DNA from 3 places in the Streptomyces sp. NBC_01296 genome. Region 3 is predicted to be linked to each of the others. Evidence: riboswitches for the same ligand, from Rfam matches in the RefSeq annotation. Region 3 holds a riboswitch; each other region holds the start of a gene.
What was found. A riboswitch is a leader RNA that binds a small molecule or an ion and turns the genes downstream of it on or off. The one in region 3 is predicted to bind cobalamin.
Positions count from the first base shown of each region.

Region 1: another riboswitch for cobalamin. It lies ahead of cobN (cobaltochelatase subunit CobN); the one in region 3 lies ahead of OG299_RS13235 (energy-coupling factor ABC transporter permease).
Region 2: another riboswitch for cobalamin. It lies ahead of OG299_RS14395 (ribonucleoside-diphosphate reductase subunit alpha); the one in region 3 lies ahead of OG299_RS13235 (energy-coupling factor ABC transporter permease).

Region 1 is NZ_CP130720.1:2,149,333-2,152,597, forward strand. It holds gene OG299_RS09995 (precorrin-8X methylmutase) at 1-136, opposite strand, end outside; gene cobG (precorrin-3B synthase) at 133-1,452, opposite strand; cobalamin riboswitch at 1,656-1,795, shown strand; gene cobN (cobaltochelatase subunit CobN) at 1,829-3,265, shown strand, end outside.
Region 2 is NZ_CP130720.1:3,248,966-3,252,230, reverse strand. It holds gene OG299_RS14395 (ribonucleoside-diphosphate reductase subunit alpha) at 1-2,026, opposite strand, end outside; cobalamin riboswitch at 2,185-2,308, opposite strand; gene OG299_RS14390 (GNAT family N-acetyltransferase) at 2,360-2,860, opposite strand; gene OG299_RS14385 (Uma2 family endonuclease) at 2,939-3,265, shown strand, end outside.
Region 3 is NZ_CP130720.1:2,993,423-2,996,687, reverse strand. It holds gene cbiQ (cobalt ECF transporter T component CbiQ) at 1-111, opposite strand, end outside; gene OG299_RS13240 (energy-coupling factor ABC transporter substrate-binding protein) at 115-501, opposite strand; gene OG299_RS13235 (energy-coupling factor ABC transporter permease) at 507-1,199, opposite strand; cobalamin riboswitch at 1,229-1,423, opposite strand; gene OG299_RS13230 (flavodoxin family protein) at 1,507-2,220, shown strand; gene OG299_RS13225 (AMIN-like domain-containing (lipo)protein) at 2,231-2,731, opposite strand; gene OG299_RS13220 (SsgA family sporulation/cell division regulator) at 2,847-3,263, opposite strand.

The sequences.
Region 1 (3,265 bases), 840 kb from region 3:
GGATCATGCGTACCGCGACCTGGGCGACGGAGGCGGGCAGCCCGGAGAGGTCCGCCTCGGCGCGGATCGTGGCAAAGGACTGGCGGTAGATCGCCGCGCCGTCCTTCTCGTACTCGAACACTGTGTACTCGCTCATTTCTTCGCTGCGTCGTGGGAGGTGGTGCGGCGTGCGTCCGCGAGGGCCGCGGGAAGTTCGGAGGTCTGGAGGCCGCGGCGCGGGGTGCGGCCGTCCGCGCAGAGGTCGTACCCGGTGGGGGTGGCGACCACGTCCACCCACGCGGTGCCGCGGGGGTGCCCGCACCGGCGTTCGCATCCGGACCAGTGCACGGGCAGGGGGCCGGTCGCGCGGGTGACGGCGGCCCGCGCGTCGGCGCGTACGTCCGCGAGGGATTTGGCGCAACCGGGGCGCCCCGTACAGGCGGTGACGGACCGCCAGGGGTCGTCGGGGGCGGTGACCAGCCCGGCCCCGGCGAGGGCGGCCAGCGCTCGTGCCGCGGCGTGGGCGGGCACGCCGGGGACGACGACGCCGCGCCAGGGGGTCAGGCGCATGCGGCCCGTGAGGCCGGCCAGCAGGCGCCACTGCGCGGTGGTCAGGCGGCCGAGCGGTGCGAGCACGCTGAGCGCGGCGGTGCCCTCGGGGTCTTCGGGGTCTTCGGGGCCTTGGACGATGCCGGGCTCGGGGGCCGGGGAGCGCCGGGCGTCTTCCCGTACGGGGGAGGCCTCGATCCCGGCGGCAGCCAGCCGCACGCCCAACTCGTCGGGGCGCAGGGCTTGTTCGGCGGGCAGCTCGGCAACCCGCCAGGCCCGGGTACCGGCTTCCCGGACGGCGTCGAGGAAGTACGCGGCGGCCACCAGGGCGGCCCGGGGCGCGTCGGCCGCGGCCACGAGCAGGGCGTCGGCCGGATCGGTCGTCCACAGCAGGGCCCGGTCGGCGTCCCGGGCGACCAGGTTCACATCGGCGGCGAGCGAGGTGACGTCGCCGCGGCCGTCGTCGAGGGCGAACAGGAAGCGGCCGGACAGCCCGGCCGCGGGCGCGCTCGCGCACAGCAGTTGGTCCAGCTCCGCGACCCAGGGCGCCACATCGGGCAGGCCGCTCCGGTCGAGGCCGGTCAGCGGCGAGGCGACGATGTTGCGGACCCGCTCGTGGGTGGGCGCGGGCAGCAGGCCGGCGCGGACGAGCACGGACTGCAGTTCGCCGCCGCAGCCCGCCCCGAGTCCGCGCAGTTGCGCATTGCCGCGGGAGGTGAGGTCGATGTGCCCGTCGCCGAGCCGGTCCGCGGCATCGGCCAGCAGCGCGGCCGCGTCCGCGTCGAGCATTCCGCCGGGCACCCGCACCCGGGCCAGGAACCCGTCGTCCGCGGCGTGCAGCCGCAGCGCACCGGGGCAGGCGTCACCACGGTCGCGTATGACGGGTTCGTCCCGCGGTGCGGCGGACGGGGGCTGGGGCGGCATGGCGGCGAGCATACCCACGATTCCCCCGCCCCGACCTGTGGCCGTCACCACCCGCTCCCTCCGCGCAGCAACGGTGCGCGGGCGGACTCGGCGCTGCGTGGAGCGGGGGCGCGCGGGGGCGCGCGGGGGCGGGGGGGCGGGGGCGGGTCCGCCGGGCGGGCGCCCCGGCGCTGGCCACCCCCACTCCCGGTCAGGGAGATCGCCACCTAAGATGACCAGCGGCGGAGCCACATGGCCCGCCGGGAGGAAGCCCGGTGCGAATCCGGCGCGGTCCCGCCACTGTGAACCCTGCAGAGCAAATCCGCCGGGTGAGTCAGGAACTCCCGCTGTCCTCACTGCCCGGGGCGCGGAAACCCCGAGGAAGGCCTGCCGCCGCATGATCCTGCTGCTGTCGACGTCCGACACCGATCTGCTCAGCGCCCGCGCCGCGGACGGCCCCGTGCCGTACCGGTTCGCGAACCCGTCCCGCCTTCCCCTCGACGACCTGCCCGGGCTGCTCGACGGCGTCGACCTGGTCGTCGTACGCCTCCTCGGCGGCCTGCGCGCCTGGCAGGACGGCCTCGACCTGCTCCTGGCGCCTGCCCAGACCCGCCCGGTGGTGGTCCTCACCGGCGAACAGGCCCCGGACGCCCAGCTGATGGAGGCCTCCACGGTCCCGATCGGCATCGCGGCCGAGGCGCACGGCTACCTAGCCCACGGCGGCCCCGCCAACCTGGACCAGCTGGCCCGGTTCCTCTCCGACACCGTGCTGCTCACCGGCCACGGCTTCGAGCCGCCGGCCGCCGCGCCCACCTGGGGCCCGCTGGAGCGCACGCCGGGGACCACCGAGGGTCCGCGGATCGCCGTGCTGTACTACCGCGCCCACCAGATGAGCGGCAACACCGCCTTCGTGCACGCCCTGTGCGACGCGATCGAGGCCCAGGACGCCCGGGCGCTCCCCCTCTACGTGTCCTCCCTGCGCACCCCGGAGCCGGACCTGATCGCCGCGCTGGAGTCGGCGGACGCGGTCGTCACCACCGTCCTCGCGGCCGGCGGCACCAAGCCCGCCACCGCCTCGGCGGGCGGCGACGACGAGTCGTGGGACGCGGGTGCGCTGGCCGCGCTCGGCGTCCCGATCCTGCAGGCCCTGTGCCTGACCGGCTCGCGCAGCGCCTGGGAGGAGAACGACGAGGGCCTGTCCCCGCTCGACGCCGCGACGCAGGTCGCCGTGCCCGAGTTCGACGGCCGCCTGATCACCGTCCCGTTCTCCTTCAAGGAGCTCGACGAGGACGGCCTGCCCGCGTACGTCGCCGACCCCGAGCGGGCCGCCCGCGTCGCCGGCATCGCCGTCCGGCACGCCCGGCTGCGCCACATCGAGCGCCGCGACAAGAAGATCGCGCTCGTCCTCTCCGCGTACCCCACCAAGCACTCCCGCATCGGCAACGCGGTCGGCCTCGACACCCCGGCCAGCGCCGTGGAGCTGCTGCGCACGCTCATCGCGGGCGGCTACGACTTCGGCCCCGTCGAGGAGATCCCGGGCCTGGTCTCCGGCGACGGCGACGAGCTGATCCGCGCCCTGATCGAGGCCGGCGGCCACGACCAGGACTGGCTGACCGAGGAGCAGCTGGCCCGCAACCCGGTCCGGATCCCGGCCGCCGACTACAAGCGGTGGTTCGCCGAGCTCCCGGCCGAACTGCAGGGCAGCGTCAACGAACACTGGGGCGAGGCCCCGGGCAACATGTTCGTGGACCGCTCGGCCAACCCGGAGGGCGACATCGTGCTCGCGGCCCTGCGCCGCGGGAACCTCCTCATCCTGATCCAGCCGCCGCGCGGT
Region 2 (3,265 bases), 260 kb from region 3:
CGCGCAGCGCCTCGCGGGTCTGGGCGTCCCACACGCCGAGCTTCTTCAGCTCCTCCACCAGGTAGCCGTTGACCTGGAGGAACTCACCGCTCAGCGTCTCGCGCTTGAAGAGGTTGGAGACCTGCGGCTCGATGCACTCGTACACGCCGGCGATCGAGGCGATCGTCGCCGTCGGCGCGATGGCGAGGAGCAGCGAGTTGCGCATGCCGCTCTTCGCGATGCGGGCGCGCAGGGCGTCCCAGCGCTCGGGCCAGTTCGACTCGACGTCGTAGTGGTCCGGGTGCAGGACACCGCGGGCGGTACGGGTCTGCTCCCAGGCGGGGAGCGGGCCGCTGCGCTCGGCGAGGTCGCAGGAGGCCTCGTACGCGGCCAGCATGATGCGCTCGGAGAGCTTGGTGGACAGCGCCTTCGCCTCGGGGGAGTCGAACGGCAGCTTCAGCTTGAAGAAGACGTCCTGGAGGCCCATCGCGCCCAGGCCCACCGGACGCCAGCGGGCGTTGGAGCGGCCGGCCTGCTCGGTCGGGTAGAAGTTGATGTCCACGACGCGGTCGAGGAAGGTGACGGCCGTGCGGACGGTCTCGTCCAGCCGCTCCCAGTCGATCTCACCCGTCTCGGTGAGGACGAACGCGCCCAGGTTGACCGAGCCGAGGTTGCAGACGGCGGTCTCGCCGTCGTTGGTGACCTCGATGATCTCGGTGCACAGGTTCGAGGAGTGGACGACGGTGCCCGGCTCGGCGGTCTGGTTCGCCGTGCGGTTGGAGGCGTCCTTGAAGGTCATCCAGCCCTGGCCGGTCTGCGCGAGGGTGCGCATCATCCGGCCGTACAGGTCGCGGGCGGGCATGCTCTTGCGGGCGAGGCCCGACGCCTCGGCCTTGCGGTAGGCGGCGTCGAACTCGTCGCCCCACAGGTCGACCAGCTCGGGCACGTCGGCCGGGGAGAACAGCGACCAGTCGGCGTCCGCGTTCACGCGGCGCATGAACTCGTCCGGCACCCAGTGCGCCAGGTTCAGGTTGTGCGTACGGCGCTGGTCCTCGCCGGTGTTGTCGCGGAGCTCCAGGAACTCCTCGATGTCCGCGTGCCAGGTCTCCAGGTAGACGGCGGCGGCACCCTTGCGGCGGCCGCCCTGGTTCACGGCGGCGACGGAGGCGTCGAGGGTCTTGAGGAACGGCACGATGCCGTTGGAGTGGCCGTTCGTACCGCGGATCAGCGAACCGCGGGCGCGGATGCGCGAGTACGAGAGGCCGATGCCGCCGGCGTGCTTCGACAGGCGAGCGACCTGGTGGTAGCGGTCGTAGATCGAGTCGAGTTCGTCCAGCGGGGAGTCCAGCAGGTAGCAGGAGGACATCTGCGGGTGCCGGGTGCCGGAGTTGAAGAGCGTGGGGGAGGACGGCAGGTAGTCGAGGCGGCTCATCAGCCGGTAGAGCGAGGCCACTTCCTCGACGGCCTGGACGCTGTCGTTTTCGGCGAGGCCGCAGGCCACGCGCAGCATGAAGTGCTGCGGGGTCTCGACCACCTGGCGGGTGATCGGGTGGCGCAGCAGGTAGCGGCTGTGCAGGGTGCGCAGGCCGAAGAAGCCGAAGCGGTCGTCGGCGCCCTCGGCGAGGGTGTGCTCGACGAGCGCGTCCAGGCGGCTCGCGTGCAGCGCCACGAACTCGGCGGTGCGGTCCGCGATCAGGCCCTCGCGGTGGCCCACCGCGACGGAGGCGGAGAAGGAGGTGGCCCCCTGGCCGGCGGCTTCCTCGGCGACGGCCAGCGTCAGCAGCCGGGCGGCGAGCCGGGAGTACGCCGGGTCCTCGGAGATGAGGCCGGCGGCGGCCTCCGTGGCCAGCCCGCGCAGTTCGGCCTCGTCGGCGGCGGCGCTGCGCCCGCGGAGCGCGGCGGCGGCGACCCGGCCGGGGTCGGTGTCGGGGAGGTCGGCCGTCAGCTCGGTGAGGGTTCGCAGCAGTGCGGCCCCAGGTCCCCCGGTCTCGATTCCGGTGTCGGACGGGTCGGACTCGGCGCGCGGTGCGGAAGGCGCGATGGTCACGGGGGGAGCTCTCCCTCGCTCGGCTCCGGGACACCGGCGGGTGCGGGGCGCGAGCGGGCGCGCGCGGAACAGGGCACGGCCCGGGAAGGCACGTTCACACCGCACGGCGTCCACCGGCCCAACCGCGGGGCCCGGACGTATCGGCACCCGGTTCGGTCGAGCCGGGCGCACTGTCGGCAGGTCCTCGGACTTGCGGTGACACCAATCGGTGTACTTCATACCGTTGCGGGACAGTTCCGGATTCGCACCGGATTCCCCTGCGACGACAGCGAGCATGAGCATACATGTGGGGGCCGCTTCCCGTGCGACCCCCTAGATGTTGTGTCGGCGTGGCTACAGATCGAGACCGTACGTGAGCAGAGTGAGGCCGGGGACGGGCTCCCAGTCCCGCTCCGGCGTGCGCACGAAGCCGAGCCGTTCGTAGATCCGGTGGGCGCCGACCATGTCGTCCGTGGTGGACAGGACGAGGCGCCGTACGCCCTCGATGGCCCTCGCCCGCTCCATGCAGGCCCGTACGAGCGCCTCCCCTGCGCCCCGCCCGCGGCCGGCCCGGGCGACGGCCAGCATCCGGAACTCGGCCTCGCCGGCCCCGGCGATGTCGCACAGCGGGCTCCCGGGCGCGGCGAACGCCACACCGCCGAGGAGCTGTCCGTCGCTCGCGGCGGCGACGAGTATCACCCCGTCGCGTGCCCGCCCGGCCACGTCGCGCAGCCGCGCGAGGTACGGGTCGTCCTCGCCGAAGGTGAGCAGCCCGTCCCCCAGATACGCCTGCGCGGTGATCTCCCCGAGCGTCTCGTACTCCGTCGCCAGCGCTTCCCTGATCACGATGTCCATGCAGTCGAGTGTGCCGGACGGCTGTCGGTGCCCGGCGCTATCGTCGAAGGCAGCACCGTCGAGAAAGGCGAGCGAGGCATGACCGTGATGACAGACCGGCCCCACATGTTGACAGAGGACTTCGAAGCCGTGGCGCGCATAGCCGCCCGCGAGAGGGTGGGGACACGGCTGGAGTTCATCGACGGGATCATCAGGAGCAAGGCCATGCCGGACGGCGACCACGGGATGATCGTCCAGTGGCTCACGCGGATCTGTATCCAGCACCGACCGGAGCTGTGGCTGCATCCGGGGCAGGGCATCAAGGCCCAGGAGTACCGAGCCGGCCGGGCGATTCCGGATGCGGCGCTCGCGCCTGCCGACGCATTCGTCGGGCAGGGCGACTGGGTCGACCCCGATCCGATCCTC
Region 3 (3,265 bases):
GGGCGGCAGGCACACGGCGGTGATCGTCAGTCCCAGCCCCAGCAGGGCCTTCTCGAGCGGATGGCGGCCGCGCCAGCGGCTGCTGTGCGCGGCCACGTCGATCGGCAGCACCGCCTACGACCTCGTGGCGGCAGTGTCCGACGCAGCGCCCGCGGCGTCCGGCGAAGGCGCGTCCGACGAAGGCGCCGCCGCCGCGGCTGCCGCGGCCGCGCCCTGCCGGCGGCCCTTGCGGACGCCGAAGTAGTACGCGAGCACGCCCGCGCCCAGCGCCGCCTGGAGGGCGAACAGCGCCGACTCCACCTCCCCGGAGGGGGGTTCGTACAGCGGCGAGAACCACGGCTCGTAGTCCGGCTTCAGCTCGGTGATGGCCGTCTCCGCCTGCGCGTCGGCGCCCGTGAACGGCTCCTCCTTGCCCTCGCCCATCCCGAGCGCGATCGGCAGTACGGCGAGCGCCGCCACCAGGAGCAGCAGCAGGCCGTTGATCTTCGTGTTCCGGCTCATGCCCATCAGACCGCCGCCTTCTGCTCGCCGCCACCGGTCAGCTTCGCGACGCCCAGCCGGACCAGGTCCGACTTGCTCGACTGCATCAGCAGCCGCATCACGAGCACCGTCAGCAGGCCTTCGCTCACCGCGAGCGGGATCTGGGTGACCGCGAAGATGCCCCCGAACTTCGCCAGCGCGCCCGGGAACCCGCTGCCCGGGTCCGGGAAGGCCAGCGCCAGCTGCACGGAGGTCACGCAGTAGGTGACCAGGTCGGCGAAGAAGGCGCCGAAGAAGACGGTCACCATCAGCGGGGCGCCGAAGCGCTTCAGCAGCAGGTAGACCCCGTAGCCCGCCCAGGGCCCGGCGATGGCCATCGAGAAGACGTTCGCGCCGAGGGTGGTCAGTCCGCCGTGCGCCAGCAGCAGCGCCTGGAACAGCAGGGTGATCGTGCCGAGCACCGCCATGATCGGCGGCCGGAACAGGATCGCGCCCAGCCCGGTCCCGGTGGGGTGCGAACAACTGCCCGTCACCGAGGGGATCTTCAGCGCGGACAGGACGAACGTGAACGCTCCGGACGCCCCGAGCAGCAGTGTGCTCTCCGGGTTGGCCTTCACCTCGCGGGTGAGGGCGCGGGCACCGTGGACGACGAAGGGAGCGGACGCGGCGCCCCAGGCGACCGCGTGCAAAGGGGGCAGAAACCCCTCGGCTATATGCATGAGTGGGGAGACCTCTCCAGCACCTCGTGGATGGACAACGCGCCCCGGCCGGTCTCCTGGCTCACGGGTGCTGATGCCCTGACTCCGCCTTCCCGGGCGATGCGGATCCCCCCGCGCCGCCCAGTGGCTTCCCGAAAGAGTGGAGCCGGACTTCCCGTTCACAGTGGCGAGGGCCGCACCGGTTTCCCACCGGTTTCCCGTACACCAAGGCCCGATGACCCTAGTCGGACGGACGGACCGGTACCAACCCGGCCCGAACGGGTGCGGTCCGCTGGCGGCCCCGGCCGACTCCGCGCAGGCTGGCGGCGTGGCTGCCGAATACGACTACTCCGACCTGACCGCGCTCTACGTCAACTGCACGCTCAAGCGCTCGCCCGAGACCAGCAACACCGAGGGCCTGATCGACCGGAGCCGCGCCGTCATGGAGGCGGCGGGCGCCCGGACCTCGCTGATCCGCGCCGTCGACCACGACATCGCCACCGGTGTCTGGCCCGACATGACCGAACACGGCTGGGAAACCGACCAATGGCCCGTCCTGTACAGCCAGATCATGGACGCCGACATCCTCGTGCTGTGCGGCCCGATCTGGCTCGGTGACAACAGCTCCGTCATGAAGCAGGTCATCGAGCGGCTCTACGCCTGCTCCTCGATCCTGAACGCGCAGGGCCAGTACGCCTATTACGGCCGGGTCGGCGGCGCGCTCGTCACCGGCAACGAGGACGGCGTGAAGCACTGCGCCATGAACATCCTCTACAGCCTCCAGCACCTCGGCTACGCCGTCCCGCCGCAGGCCGACGCGGGCTGGATCGGCGAGGCCGGTCCCGGGCCCTCGTACCTCGACCCCGGTTCGGGCGGCCCCGAGAACGACTTCACCAACCGGAACACGACCTTCATGTCGTGGAACCTCATGCACCTGGCCGCCCTGCTGAAGCGCGCGGGCGGCATCCCGGCGCACGGCAACCAGCGCTCGGAGTGGGACGCCGGCTGCCGCTTCGACTTCCCGAACCCCGAGCACCGGTAGTCCCCCTCCTTCACCGGCACACGTTGCGGTGCGCGACGTCCAGCACGAACCGCTCGGGCCCGTGCAGGGTGAACGAGGTGAAGGACGGCTTGCTGCCGAAGGCGGCGCCGAAGGTGACGTACCCCTCGAAGTCGCCGGTCATGGCGAGGCCCTTGAGCTCGGGCAGGTAGATCTTGACGAGCTTCGGCCCGTGGTACGTGCTGTCGCCCGCGCGGTTGTGCGCGGCGGCGGGATGCAGGCGGATCTGCAGGAAGTACTTCCCGGCCAGCGGGACGGGCTTGCCGGATCCGTCCTGGACCAGCTTCGCCGCGCGGGTGACGGCGACCCCGGGGACGTGTCCCCGCAGGTCGATGACGATGCGGTCGTACGTGCAGTGCCCGCCCCAGCGGGCATTGACGACGAGCGGCGTGGGCCGGACGACGGCCGAGGCCGGAGCGGCGAGGGTGATCCCGGCGGTGAGCAGCGCACCTGTGGCAAGGGCCACGAGCTGCCGGCGGCGGAGGTGGTTCATGGCGTCCCCCTGATTCTTCGGAGGCGGGGACCGGTGTCACTGCTGAGGACACTCCCGGCAGGCTCATGGTTGCACCCAAACCACCCGAAACAGAAAGAATCGGGACAAACAGCCCCTAGCGGGGAAGAAGGCTGCTCAGCTCGGCGTCGAGGTCGTAGTGCCGCTGCTCCTCACCCCGCGGCACCAGGGCGACCAGCCGCCGGCACAGCGCGCGCACGTCCTTCGCCCGGGCGGACACCACGCAGCTCCGCTCGCCGTTGGTGAAGGCGAGGAAGACGCGCGGCTCCCTGCCCTGCCAGTGCGGCCACACCTGGACGTCCCCCTCGCCCGTCGCGCAGGTCTCCCCGTCGAGCAGCAGGTCCCGGGAGAACACCCAGTGCGCCACGTGGATCCCGGCGCCCCGGAAGTCGAGGGCCAGCTCGTAGGGCCGCTCGCAGCGGTACGTGAAGGCCCCGAGCAGCGGCAGGGGCGCGGGCGAGGCCTCCAGCCGGAGCGGGAGGACCTGGTGCTCGATACCGTCCGTGCCGTCCATGC